DNA from 3 places in the Paenibacillus xanthanilyticus genome. Region 2 is predicted to be linked to each of the others. Evidence: riboswitches for the same ligand, from Rfam matches in the RefSeq annotation. Region 2 holds a riboswitch; each other region holds the start of a gene.

The links. A riboswitch is a leader RNA that binds a small molecule or an ion and turns the genes downstream of it on or off. The one in region 2 is predicted to bind cobalamin.
Region 1: it holds a riboswitch for cobalamin, as region 2 does, so the genes downstream of both, ACFSKT_RS07090 (ABC transporter substrate-binding protein) here and ACFSKT_RS03385 (energy-coupling factor ABC transporter permease) in region 2, are expected to answer to the same signal.
Region 3: it holds a riboswitch for cobalamin, as region 2 does, so the genes downstream of both, cobJ (precorrin-3B C(17)-methyltransferase) here and ACFSKT_RS03385 (energy-coupling factor ABC transporter permease) in region 2, are expected to answer to the same signal.

The regions. Positions count from the first base shown of each region.
Region 1 is NZ_JBHUHA010000001.1:1,758,076-1,762,240, forward strand. Features, by position in the region: gene ACFSKT_RS07085 (FecCD family ABC transporter permease) at 1-544, opposite strand, end outside; gene ACFSKT_RS07090 (ABC transporter substrate-binding protein) at 544-1,548, opposite strand; cobalamin riboswitch at 1,734-1,981, opposite strand; gene ACFSKT_RS07095 (PAS domain S-box protein) at 2,114-3,655, opposite strand; gene ACFSKT_RS07100 (heavy metal translocating P-type ATPase) at 3,837-4,165, opposite strand, start outside.
Region 2 is NZ_JBHUHA010000001.1:796,353-800,517, reverse strand. Features, by position in the region: gene ACFSKT_RS03390 (WG repeat-containing protein) at 1-1,938, shown strand, start outside; cobalamin riboswitch at 2,020-2,226, shown strand; gene ACFSKT_RS03385 (energy-coupling factor ABC transporter permease) at 2,383-3,153, shown strand; gene ACFSKT_RS03380 (energy-coupling factor ABC transporter substrate-binding protein) at 3,146-3,427, shown strand; gene cbiQ (cobalt ECF transporter T component CbiQ) at 3,424-4,165, shown strand, end outside.
Region 3 is NZ_JBHUHA010000001.1:3,288,873-3,293,037, forward strand. Features, by position in the region: gene ACFSKT_RS14035 (sirohydrochlorin chelatase) at 1-355, opposite strand, end outside; gene cobJ (precorrin-3B C(17)-methyltransferase) at 411-2,234, opposite strand; cobalamin riboswitch at 2,447-2,675, opposite strand; gene ACFSKT_RS14045 (hypothetical protein) at 3,981-4,133, shown strand.

The DNA of each region.
Region 1 (4,165 bases), 960 kb from region 2:
CGCCTTGCGACAGCGACGACATCAAGGACACGACCGCGCCGAGGAACGCCTGTACGATGACGCCGGACAGAATGAGCGTTTGGATATTCATCGCCCCCCGCGCGCGGGCCAGCGCCACGACGACACCCAGCGTGGCGATACCCGTTACGAACGCGACGCCCGGTATCAGCCACATGCCGACCGTCGCATGATAACCGAATAAAAGAATGAATGCCGCGCCCACGGAACAGCCCGTCGCGACGCCCAAGGTGAACGGATCGGCGAGGGGGTTGCGCAGCACGCCTTGAAAGCCCGCGCCGGCCAGCGACAGACAAGCCCCGACGAGCATGGCCAGCACGATGCGCGGCAGGCGCACCTGGGTGACGATCGCGATCGCGCTAGGGTCCGCGCCGCCGTCCCCGGCAGCGCCCGTCACAAAACGCAGCAGGATTTGCCATACCTCGGATAGCGGCAGTCTCGCCGATCCGATCGACAAACTAACCACGATAGATGCGGCAAGGAGGAGCATCGCTGCTCCTCCATACACGTACAATTTGCGCCGCATTACTTCACGAGATCCGGATGCAGCTTCTTCGCGACTTCGAGCAGGCCTTCCGCCAAGCGAGGGCCTACGCGAACAAGCGGATCCTGTTCGACTTCATACAGCTTTTTATTTTGAATGGCCGCGATGGCCTCCCAACCCGGACGCTTCTCGATCGCGTCCAGAATCGGGTTTTTCTCGCCTTCCTTGACGCTCAAGGACGCGTAGACGATGACGTCCGGATTTTGCTCGATGACCTTCTCCGGATCGATCTCGTACCAGCTCGACTGATCCGCGATGTTCGCGCCGCCCGCGAGCGTGATGATCTCGTCCAGAAATTCGCCTTTGCCCACCGTCCAGCCCGGGGAGAACTCGAGGTATACCTTCGGCTTAGGCGCGTCCTGCACGGCATCGATCACCTGCTGGCGCACGTCTTTCATATGATTGACCACTTCCAGCGCTTTGTCGGTCTTATTCATGATCGCGCCGATCTGGCCGATCTTGTTCATGACCTCGTCGTACGTCTTCGGATCGGTCGCCAGCACCGTCAGATTCAGGCCCCGCAGCTTCTCGATTGCCGGCGCGTTCATCGACGAGGACGCCAGCACGAGATCCGGCTTGAGCGCGACGATCGCTTCGATATTCGCCTCCATGCCGCCGACTTTCGCTTTCGCCGCCGCTTCTTCCGGATAATTCGAATTGTCGTCCACGCCGACAACCGCATCGCCCGCACCGATCGCGAACATGATCTCGGTTTCGCTCGGCACGAGCGTCACGACTTTCTCCGGCGCCTTCTCGAACGTAATTTGCGTGCCCGTCGCGTCGGTCACCGTCAGCGGGTATATCGGCGCCGCGGCCGTCTCGCCCCCCGCGTTGCCCGCGCCCGATGCGGCGTTATTCTCCACGGCCGCGTTGTCGTTCGCCGCCGAGCCGTTATTCTCCGCCTTGCCTCCACATGCCGCCAGCACCGCCAGCAGCATGGCCGCCACCAGCAGCATCGTCAATCTGAAGCCGATCGTTCTTTTCATGCTGTCCCCACTCCTTGTTCTTGCCGATATTGCAATTGCAATAAAAAAAGCACTCCCGTGACCGTGCCGGAAGTGCTTGCTGCAGACATTCGCGCGTTCATGAGACGCCTTCCAGCCTTATCAGCCGGCGCGTGCCGTAATCGTTCGTCCATTCCAAGCTCCAACACTTCCCCAAGTCCACGTGGGCAGCGTGCTACGAACAGGCAGGTCTCCTGACTCGAAAGCTTGCGCGCTGCCGTCTTCCCGGACCGCATAATCGGCCAGTGACATCGAGGGGCATCGCGTTGTCCCGGGACCGGCATTCGCCGTCCGTCGGACGCTTTCTTACAGTGGCGGGTCCGTGCCGGCATTGCACCGGTCTTCCCTTTTAACCTCCACGCGGCGCGCAATTGCTTGCGTTCCTCGCTTCGGCACCTGTTCCAAGTCTATGCAATTGTTCGACTGTAACTATATCACTCCGGGAAAAGGCTTGTCTACCCTTTTCGCCGTGGGCAGACGAGCAGAAGCGCGGAATGCAAAGAACCCCGGGGCATGTTGTCCCCGGGGCACGCGCGTGGGCTATGCGTCAAGCTTGCGCCGACCCAGCCGTAACCTTCGCCTTCTCGGCGGCCCGGCTGCCCGCGAGCGGCAGCACGACGGTCACCGTCGTGCCGAGTCCGCTCTCGCTGGCAAACGACATTTCGCCGTGATGCGCTTGGACGATTCGGTTGCAAATCATGAGCCCGAGCCCGGTTCCGCTGCTTTTGGTCGTATAGAACGGGCCGCCGAGCTTGTCGATCAGCTCGATCGGAATGCCGATGCCCTGATCTTTGATCAAGACCGTCACCTCGCCCTCCCGCAGCGCGCGCAGCTCGATCTCGATGCATCCGCCTCCTGGCATGGCCTCGATCGCGTTCTTCAGCAGGTTGATAAACACTTGCTTGATCTGATTCTCGTCGCAGTAGATCGACGTGTCCGCCGTGTCGTTCAACTTGATGCACAGCTCGACGTTTTTCATGATCGCTTGCGTCTCGAGCAGCGTCATGACCGCTTGCAGAATTCGGATCAGGTCATAATGGCCGAATAATTGATTGGCTTGCGGTTTGGCGAGCGCCATGAATTCCTGCACGATCTCGTTGATCCGGTCCAGCTCGGCCAGCATGATATCGAAGTAATCGTGGTGCTTGTCGAACTTCTTCTTCAGCAGTTGGGAGAACCCTTTGAGCGACGCAAGGGGATTGCGGATTTCGTGCGCGATGCCGGCCGCCATCTGCCCGGCGACCGACAGCTTCTCGGAATTGACGAGCGCTTCTTCCGCCCGCTTGCGCTCCCGGATATCCCGGTACACCGTCTGGACGACGATCCTTCGCCCAAGGAAATTGTGGATGCGTGTACTGGATGCTTCGACGTCGATCGTCTCTCCGTCCAACCCGATCAGCTTGCTCTCGACGAACTCGAGCGGATCGTCGGACTGCATGACCTTGGAGACGCGCTCTGCGGCGGCTAGCCGCTCGTCGGGATGAATAAGCGAGCCGATGCATTGATAGAGCAGCTGCTCCTGCGTCTCCGCCCCCAGCAGCTTCATCGCCGCGTTGTTTATATAGATGATGGTATCGCCGTCCTGCACGATGATCGGCTCCGGCAAATATTTGATCAGCCGCTGATACCGCACGTCGTTCTCGGTCGACAAATCGTCCGCCTGTTTCATGCTTGTCGTGTCCATGAGCGTCCCCATCAACGTCGGCTTGCCGCGATAGGTGATCATGTCCGCCTGCGTTTCGAAGTAAAACACGCTTCCGTCCTTGCGTAGACCCCGGATCCAACGCATCGCATTCCGTTCGCCGCTGAGCCGTCTGCGGGTTTCCTCGCGGAAGATTTCCATATCCTCCGGGTGCACGAGCTCCGGGGCTGTCATGCGCAGCATTTCTTGCTGAGTATAGCCAAACATCTCCGCGAGCCGGCCGTTCACGTATAGCAGCCGATCTTCGCTCGCCAAGAATACGCCCGTCAAGTAGTTGTCAACCAATCCGTTAATATTGCTCGTCAACATCGCATGAGGATTGATTATCCCTCGTTTTTTTAATTGGGCGGCTTGCTGTCCGTTAAAAAAAGTGACACGACTTCTCATCGTCCATCCTCCGCTGTTTTGGGCAACCTTGTGTATTACCATTCGCTGCCCTTGCTCCGAAAACCTTCGGCCCTTTTGGCTTATTTTGCTTCCCTCGGCAATCGAAAGGCCCATTCGTTCATGTCGATATAGTGCGATTGAAGTCAAAAGCAGGCGTTCCTTGGCAGGAGCGGCACGCCAATCAATCCGCGATCTTCCGCAGCTGGCGATTCAGCCTGAGGGCGTTGCCGACGACGGAGACGGAGCTGAACGCCATCGCGGTGCCCGCCATCCACGGCTCGAGCCCGCCGAAAGCCGCGAACGGAATGACGCAGGCATTGTACACGAAGGCAAAGCCCAGGTTCTGCCGAATATTGCGCAGGGTCAGTCTGCTGATCAAGACCGCGTCGGCGATGCCGGTGAGCCTCGCGCGGATGAGCGCCATATGGCCGGCCGCCAGCGCCGCGTCCGTGCCGTTGCCCATGGCGATGCCCACGTCCGCCGCCGCGAGCGCCGGCGCATCGTTCCAGC
Region 2 (4,165 bases):
CGCAAAGTAGCCGGCTACTACGAGCAGATGGTGCGGCTGCATCCCGACTACGCGTTCTATTGGTATTATTGGGCCGATGCGCAATGGAGAGCGGGGTTGCCGCAAGCCGCCTTGTTATCCGTTCGCCGCGCGCTGGAGTTTCCGCATCCGTATCCTTCGCGCGAAGAGCTGGAGCGGCTGCAGCGCGAGATAACGGGCCAGCTTCAACACGGCCACGGCGCCGCCGCGAGGGCGGAGGCGCTGTTCCCGGCATCGCTCAAGACCGTGAACGGCATACGATGGGGGTATATCGACCGTGCGGGCAAAATGGTGCTCCAGCCGCGGTTTCGCTCCGCCGCCGCGTTCGGCCGCACCGGGCTGGCGGCTGCCGGGACGGAGCAGGGGACGGGACTCATCGATACGTCGGGACGCTTCGTCGTCCAGCCGATCTATGACTCCATCGGCGAATTCTCGGAAGGGCATGCCGTCGTGATCGACAAAGAAGGCTTCAAGCTGATTGACGCCGAGGGGCGGATCGTCACGAAGCGTGCCTACTCGTTCTTAGGGAATTTGCATAACAACAGAGCCGTCTTCTATGTGCAGAACACGGATGGCAATTCGCTGTACGGTTATATCGACGGAGAAGGCAGCGAAGTCATCCCGGCCCGCTTCCAGGAGGCGGACGACTTTGAACGCAATCGCGCGCTGATCAAGACGAAGGAGGGCGAATACGCGGTCATTCGGCCAGACGGCACGCAGGTGGCCGTCTTCCATTACCCGTTCGTCGGCCCGCCGAGCGACGGTCTGCTTGCCTTCCAGCAGGAGGCCGGCGGCAAATACGGGTATATCGACGAGAAGGGCAGAGTCGTCATCCAGCCTGCATACACCTATGCGCAGCCGTTCCGCGACGGGCTTGCGGTCGTCAATACCGGCGAAGACTACAAATCGGTGTACGGCGTCATCGACAAGAAAGGCCAATATGTCGTGCAGCCGGGCTACAACGATATCCGACAGCTTGGCGACAATCGTCTGGCGCTCGGGCAGGCGATCGACGAGAACGAGCCCTATCGGGGCTCCATTTTCTTGGTTGCGACCGCGAAAGGCGTGCGGTTGAGCGACTTTGCCTATTTCGACGTTCAAGATTACAAGCAAGGACTGGCATCGGTCTACGATCGAACGCATACGTACTTTATCGACCGGACGGGCAAGGCAGCCCCGGGTTATCCCCGGATCAAAGGCAGCGGCACGTTAACGCTCGAGGATGGTCTGATCGCGGCGAACGTGGACCAGCGGCTCTCCTATTGGACGAACGACGGACAGTCCGTATGGCGGCAGAACAGCATCATTCCGCTGCGTGATCCCTATCGGGTGCGCGAGGTCAAATACAGCCCGAACAAGGATTACCTCGTCTATTATCCGCAGCTCGAAGGCATGTCGAATCCGAATACGCAGCAGAACGTCAACACGAAGCTCAAGGAACTTTCCCAAGTGAAGCCAGTTCCGGCGGATCAACAGCTTGAATCGTCCTATACCGGCGATTTCCAAATCTCGATGTTCCGCAAAAATCTGCTCGTCCTCGAGCTGTCCGGCTACGATTACCCGTTCGGCGCGGCGCACGGCATGCCGTCGCTGCTGTATCCGCACATCGACATCACGACCGGCGCGTTCTACAGGCTCGAAGACTTATTTAAGCCGGGCAGCGATTACGTGAAGGTGCTGAGCGACATCGTCGGCCAACAAATCAAGGATGATCCGCAGTACGATTACGTGTTCCCGGACACGTACAAAGGGATCGCGCCCGACCAGCCGTTCTACGTCTCGGAGACGGCGCTCCATCTGTATTTCGCCCCATACGAGATCGGGCCATATGCGGCAGGCTTCCCGACGTTCACGATCCCGTTCGCGCAGATTAACGCGATTTTGGCGAAGGACCGTCCGTTCTGGCAGTCCTTCCGCTAAGGCGCTCCTTCAAAACGGTTGTTGCGCAAAACGCGGCGACCGTTTACTATGTTCATAGGTTTCAACCCGCCGCGCGGGAATAAGTGAATAACGGAAACAGGTGCTGGAAGGGCGGCCGCTGCAGGCTGCCGTTCCGGCTTAATAGGGAAGTTCGGTGCAATGCCGACGCGGTCCCGCCACTGTTACGGAGGAGTCGAAAGCGCAAATTCGCCACTGGGTGCAACCGGGAAGGCGGCTGACGACGATGATGCCGGTAGCCAGGAGACCTGCCTGTTTCGACGACACTGCTTTACCTACGGGAGATAGGGAGGTGTTAGACGAGCAACCGGATGGTAGATAAGCTGCGTACATACGGGCGTCTTTCCCCTGCATCACGAAGGGGAGAGGCGCCTTTTTGGCGTGTTCGATCAGCGCGCGACAACTTAGTGGAGAGGAATTGGAGACGTGACAAAACGAAAATGGGCGGGGACGCTGTCGCTAATAGCGGCGTTCGCGCTGTATCTGTGGTTGAATGTGCCGCAATCCGCATACGCGATGCACATCATGGAGGGCTTCCTTCCTGTAGGATGGGCGATATTCTGGTGGGTCGTGTTCATTCCGTTCTTTGCGCTGGGACTTCGTGCCTTGCGAAAGGTGACGAAGGAGACGCCGGAGCTCAAAATCATGCTCGGTCTCGCGGGCGCCTTCACGTTCGTCCTATCTGCGCTGAAGCTGCCGTCCGTCACGGGCAGCAGCTCGCATCCGACCGGGACGGGCCTCGGCGCGGTCATGTTCGGCCCGCTCCCGATGAGCGTATTAGGATCAATCGTCCTGTTGTTCCAAGCGGTGCTGCTCGCGCACGGCGGATTGACGACGCTCGGGGCGAACGCGTTCTCGATGGCCGTCGCCGGGCCGATGGCCGGCTACGCAGTCTACGTCTGGCTGATGCGGACGACGGACAGACCGAAGCTGGCCATCTTCTTCGCCGCCGCGACAGCCGATCTGGCCACCTATATCATGACCTCGGCGCAGCTGGCGCTGGCGTTCCCGTCGGCTAGCGGCGGCATCGCCGCTTCGCTGATGAAATTCGGCGGCGTCTTCGCGCTCACCCAAATTCCGCTTGCGATTAGCGAAGGATTGCTGACCGTCCTAGTCTGGAACTGGCTGCAGGCATATGGAGCCGACGAATTCCGGCTGCTCCAGCGCAAAATGAAAGGAGCGCGTACCCATGTTTAAACGTTACCGCAATACGTGGATTGTTGCAGCCGTCGTGCTGCTCGCCGTGCTGCCGCTTGCCTTCGTCAACGGCGATTTCGGCGGTGCGGACGGCCAAGCCGAGGAGATGATCGCCACCGTGGATCCGGCCTACGAGCCATGGTTCTCCTCGCTGCTGTCGCCGCCGGGCGAAACGGAGAGCATGTTGTTCGCGCTGCAAGCGGCGCTCGGCGCGGGCTTCATCGGCTACGTCATCGGCTTGTTCCGGGGGAAAGCATTGAGAAAGAAGTCGTGATCCTGCATCAAATCGACAGCTATTCGTACGGCAATCGGTTGAGAAGCTTGCCGGCGACGGCAAAATGCGGCTTCGCCGCCGCGCTGCTGCTGCTTGCCTATCTGGCTGGGCCGGCGGAACAGGCGGCGATCACGGTCTGGCTGTGCAGCTGGACCGTACGCAGAGCGGGGATCGGCGCGAGATTCTACGCCGCCGCGCTCGGCAGCGTACTCGGCTTCTATCTGCTCAGTCTGCCTGCGCTGCTGGTTGAGGTGATGCCAGAGAGCGCGGCGATGGTACCCGCTGCGGTCGGCGTGGACATCGGCCGATGGCAGCTGGTCTTGACCGAGGACGGGGGCAAGCTCGCGCTGGGGCTCATGCTTCGCATTCTAGCCTGCTCAAGCTGCTTTCTCTTCCTCATTCTGACCACGCCGATGGCAGACCTGTTCCAGGTGCTGCGCAAGCTGCGCGTGCCGCTGCTCGTACTGGAAATCATGCAAATCATGTATCGGTTCCTTTTCCTTCTGCTCCAGACGGCCTTCGAGCTGTATACGGCTCAGCGGGCAAGAGGCGGCTATCGCGGCGCGAAGAGAACCATCGCCGATACGGCGACGCTCGCAGCCCGGTTGTTCGATCGGACGATGTCCCGTTACGAGGGTTGGATGCGCGGACTTCGCGCGAGAGGCTTCGAAGACGAGCTGCGGCTGGCGCCCGGCGAATCGGGAATCGTGCCGGCAAGGCTGCGGTTCGAAGCAGGGA
Region 3 (4,165 bases), 2.5 Mb from region 2:
ACTCGCGCAGCCGGGCCGAGAGAATCTCCAGCACTTGGTCATGCACGCCGATCGGGCGGCCGTAGATGAACTGAACGCCCCGGTGCCGTTCCCGCGCCTCGTCGATTGCCGCCGGGATATGCAGCTTCGCATGGCCGGCCGAGAATAGCGTGATCGGTATGACCGCCACCCGCTTCGCCCCCAGCGCGGCGCACTTGTCGAGCCCCTGATCGAGCGTCGGCTTCTCGAACTCGAGGAAACACGTCTCGACTAGCAGCCCGTCCAGCCGGTCCGCGATCGCCCCGACGAACGCCCTGACCTCGTCATTCCCTTCGGCATCTCGGCTGCCGTGGCCGACAAACAATACTGCATCCATATTTCGTCCGCTCCTCTTCCCATTTAATCCCGGCGTGCCGTCGACCTTCCATTCGTCAGTCGCCGCATACCGCGTTATCGATTGCAAACACAGGCAGATCCTGCTGCCTATAGCCTTCAAGCTCCTTCACCCGTTTGAAAAACTTGTGGAACCGTTCGTTCGGATGGCCCTCCGCCCGAAAACGCGCCACGATCCGCTCGATCGTCGGCACCAGCGCCTCCGGCTCGATCCCTTCCGCGACAGGCTGGGCGGCGTGCGCGTTGCGCCCGACCGTCTTCCCGCCGAGGAACAGATCGAATTTCCCCCTTCTGTATACGATGCCGATATCTTCGTTCACCGCGCCGTAGCACGCCATCCCGCAGCCATTGAAGCCAATGCGCAGCTCCTTGGGCACCTTGGCGCCGCCGAGCCCCGCGCCGAGCCGCTCCAAATACGGCACCGATTCGGCTTTCTCCATATTGCAAAAGTCGCACGCCTTGATCTGCACGACATCGCCGATCGGCGCCAGCGTGAATCCCGCCTCGCGAAGGCGGCCCGTCGCCGCATCCGGGTCGTCCGTCCGCAGGCGAACGATAAACTGGTGATGCGGCGTATACTCCAGCTCGCCCGCGTCGCCGACGATCTCGGCCAGCAGCATCATTTGCCCCGCGCTGAGCTTCTTGTTCGCCAGGCCAGGGCTAACCGTGAATTCGAATATCGCCTCCTGCCGGAACGCGGCTGCCGCACGGCCGCCATCCACGCCCTGCCCTTGTTCGGCTGTCGCCACGCCGCGGCTGGCATCGACCAGACGCAGCGCCTCCAGCGCAAGCGATAGCGGCGATGCCGAAGCAGCAGCTGCCTTCGCCGGCGAAGGCGCGATCCCGACAGTCTGCCGCCGCAGCGCGTTATGACCTGCCGGCTCCGCTGCTAACCAAGACCCGGACACGGCCTCCGTCCTCCTCGCCTCGCTTCCTTCGCGGTCGGCCGCAAGCCGCTCAAGCGTCTCGCCGTCCTCATCCCACCCCGCTTCTTCCGATCCGGCGTCTTGTTCCGTCACGCCAACCGTCTCCAGCGCCCATGGCTCCGCCTCGGTCCGCAGCCGCTCGTGCGGCCGCAGCGGCTGCACGTCCGCGCCAAGCGTATACTTCCGCTGATACCCGCGCGGCGTGATCATGAGCCCTTCATAGACGCTCGTGGCCGAATTGCCGATGATGACGGTCGTCAGCATGCCGATATCGTGCTCCAGCATCTCTCCGAGCGTCGTGATCACGACGTCCTGCCGGTCGCGGTAGGCGCTCTTGACGATGCCGACCGGCGTCTGCGCCGAACGGTACTTGAGTACGATCCGCTGCGTCTCGACGATCTGGCGCGTACGCCGCCCGCTGCGCGGATTGTACAGCGCAATGACGAAATCCGCGGAGGCGGCCGCCTCCACGCGCCGCTCGATGACCCGCCATGGCGTCAAATGATCGCTAAGGCTGATCGTGCACGCATCGTGCATGACCGGCGCCCCGAGCAGCGACGCCGTCGAGTTGATCGCCGAGATACCCGGGATAATCTCCACCGCCACGCCCGTCTCCCGCCGCCAGCCCCGCTCCATCAGCACCTCGTACACGAGGCCGGCCATGCCGTAGACGCCCGCGTCACCGCTCGAGATGACCGCGACCACGCGTCCGGCTTCCGCCTGCCGTACCGCTTCCTGCGCCCGGCTGACCTCCTCGGTCATCCCGGTCCGCACGACCTGCTGCTCGCTCAACAGCCCGCGGATCAGATCGACGTACGTGTTGTAGCCGATGACGATGTCGCTCTCTTGAATCGCTTCCTTTGCCCGTTTCGTGATATGTTCGAAGCTGCCCGGGCCGAACCCGACGATCAGCAGCTTGCCCGTTGTCCTCTCCATGCGATCCCGCCGCTCCTTCCTTGACCTATCCGCCTAACCGGCCGTTCCCCGGCCGATGCCAACGCAAAAAAGGACATCCCCAACACAAAACGTGTTAGAAATGCCCGTGGCTAACAAACGAATCCAAACGTCCGCCCCCGCTCGCATGCGCAAAGGGAAGCAGCGTTCCTGCTTGTCCGATCTCTAACACCACCCTAATTCCGCGTAGGTTAACAGTGCTGTTGAAACAGGCAGGTCTCCTGACTTAAAGCAATGCGCCGGCGGTCTTCCCGGGAGGCAGTCTCCCAGTGACTTCGGTTAGCGGCGCACCCGTCCGCGGCCATCGATCGGCCGGCGGACAAGCTTCTTACAGTGGCGGGTCCGTGTCGGTTTTGCACCGAACTTCCCTATTAAGCCATAATCGCGTTCACACGACTTGGCACCTGTTCCCAATATGCAATTGTCTCGACCATCATACAAGAGCCTGCCATCATCTGTCTATGAAAATAATGGTACGAGGCCCGGCGTCAAGGTTTCGCATTCCCGGCGCATAGCTTCCGCACGAACCGGCCATCCTATTTTCGACGGCGTGAAGAGAGGTGTGGTTCCATTGAGCCGAATGGTGAAAGGACTCAACACGCGAGGTAAACGGAAGTAAACACATTTTGCATAGAAGCGAGGGGTTGTGCCGCAGAGCATTCTGAGGGACACGTTACCATCAGGTAAACCGGATTTCTAACGGATGTGAAACAGATGTTGTCTCATTCTACGCATCGCCGTCGGAGAAGAGCCCTTAAAACGGGCTCTTTTTTCGTTTCGCACCATACCCGCACCGTTTTTTTGGGGAGAAGCGCGCATAGACGAGCCCCGTGCGGGACATTCTAATTATCGACGGCGTGAAGAGAGGTGTGGTTCCATTGAGCCGAATGGTGAAAGAACTCAACACGCGAGGTAAACGGAAGTAAACACATTTTGCATAGAAGCGAGGGGTTGTGCCGCAGAGCATTCTGAGGGACACATTACCATCAGGTAAACCGGATTTCTAACGGATGTGAAACAGAAGTTGTCTCATTCTACGTATCGCCGTCGGAAAAGAGCCCTTAAAACGGGCTCTTTTTTCGTTAGGGCGCCCCTTTGCGCATCATCACGAAACCATGTATAGAACGCCCCCGTCCCGGACATCATAATCTCGACGGTGAGAAGCGAGGTGTGGTTCCATTGGACGGCATCGTGCACGGACTCACAAGAGGTAAACGGAAGTAACACATTTTGCATAGAAGCGAGGGGTTGTGCCGCAGAGCATCTCTGAGGGACACATTGCCATTAGGTAAACCGGATTTCTAACGGATGTGAACAGAAGTTGACTCATTCTACGAATCACCGTCGGAAAAGAGCCCCTTCAAACGGGCTCTTTTTTCGTTATGCCCCCAAGTTGGCCGTGTTGGCTCGACTTTCGCATAGAACGTCCCCGTCTCGGGCAATATAATCTCGACGGTGAGAAGCGAGGTGTGGTTCCATTGGACGTCATCGTGCACGGACTCACTAGAGGTAAACGGAAGTAAACACATTTTGCATAGAAGCGAGGGGTTGTGCCGCAGAGCATTCTGAGGGACACATTACCGTCAGGTAACCGGATTTCTAACAGATGTGCAGCAGAAGTTGTCTCATTCTACGTATCACCGTCGGAAGAGGGCCCCTTCAAAAGGGCTCTCTTTTCCGTTAACGACGTTCGCAGTCGATGCCGCAATTATGCCGAGGAGGATCATAATGAACGACGAATACCGTCCTGCCCAACTGAACGCGGAACAGCTGAACGAGCTGCGGCAGACCGAAGAGCATCTCAGGTCGGCTTCCAACACGAATATCGTGCTGATCGCTTACGAGAAGGACAACGAGCCATCCGGTAAGGGGCGCGTCTAGCCGATGGTCGCACTATTCGATTTGGTACGCGA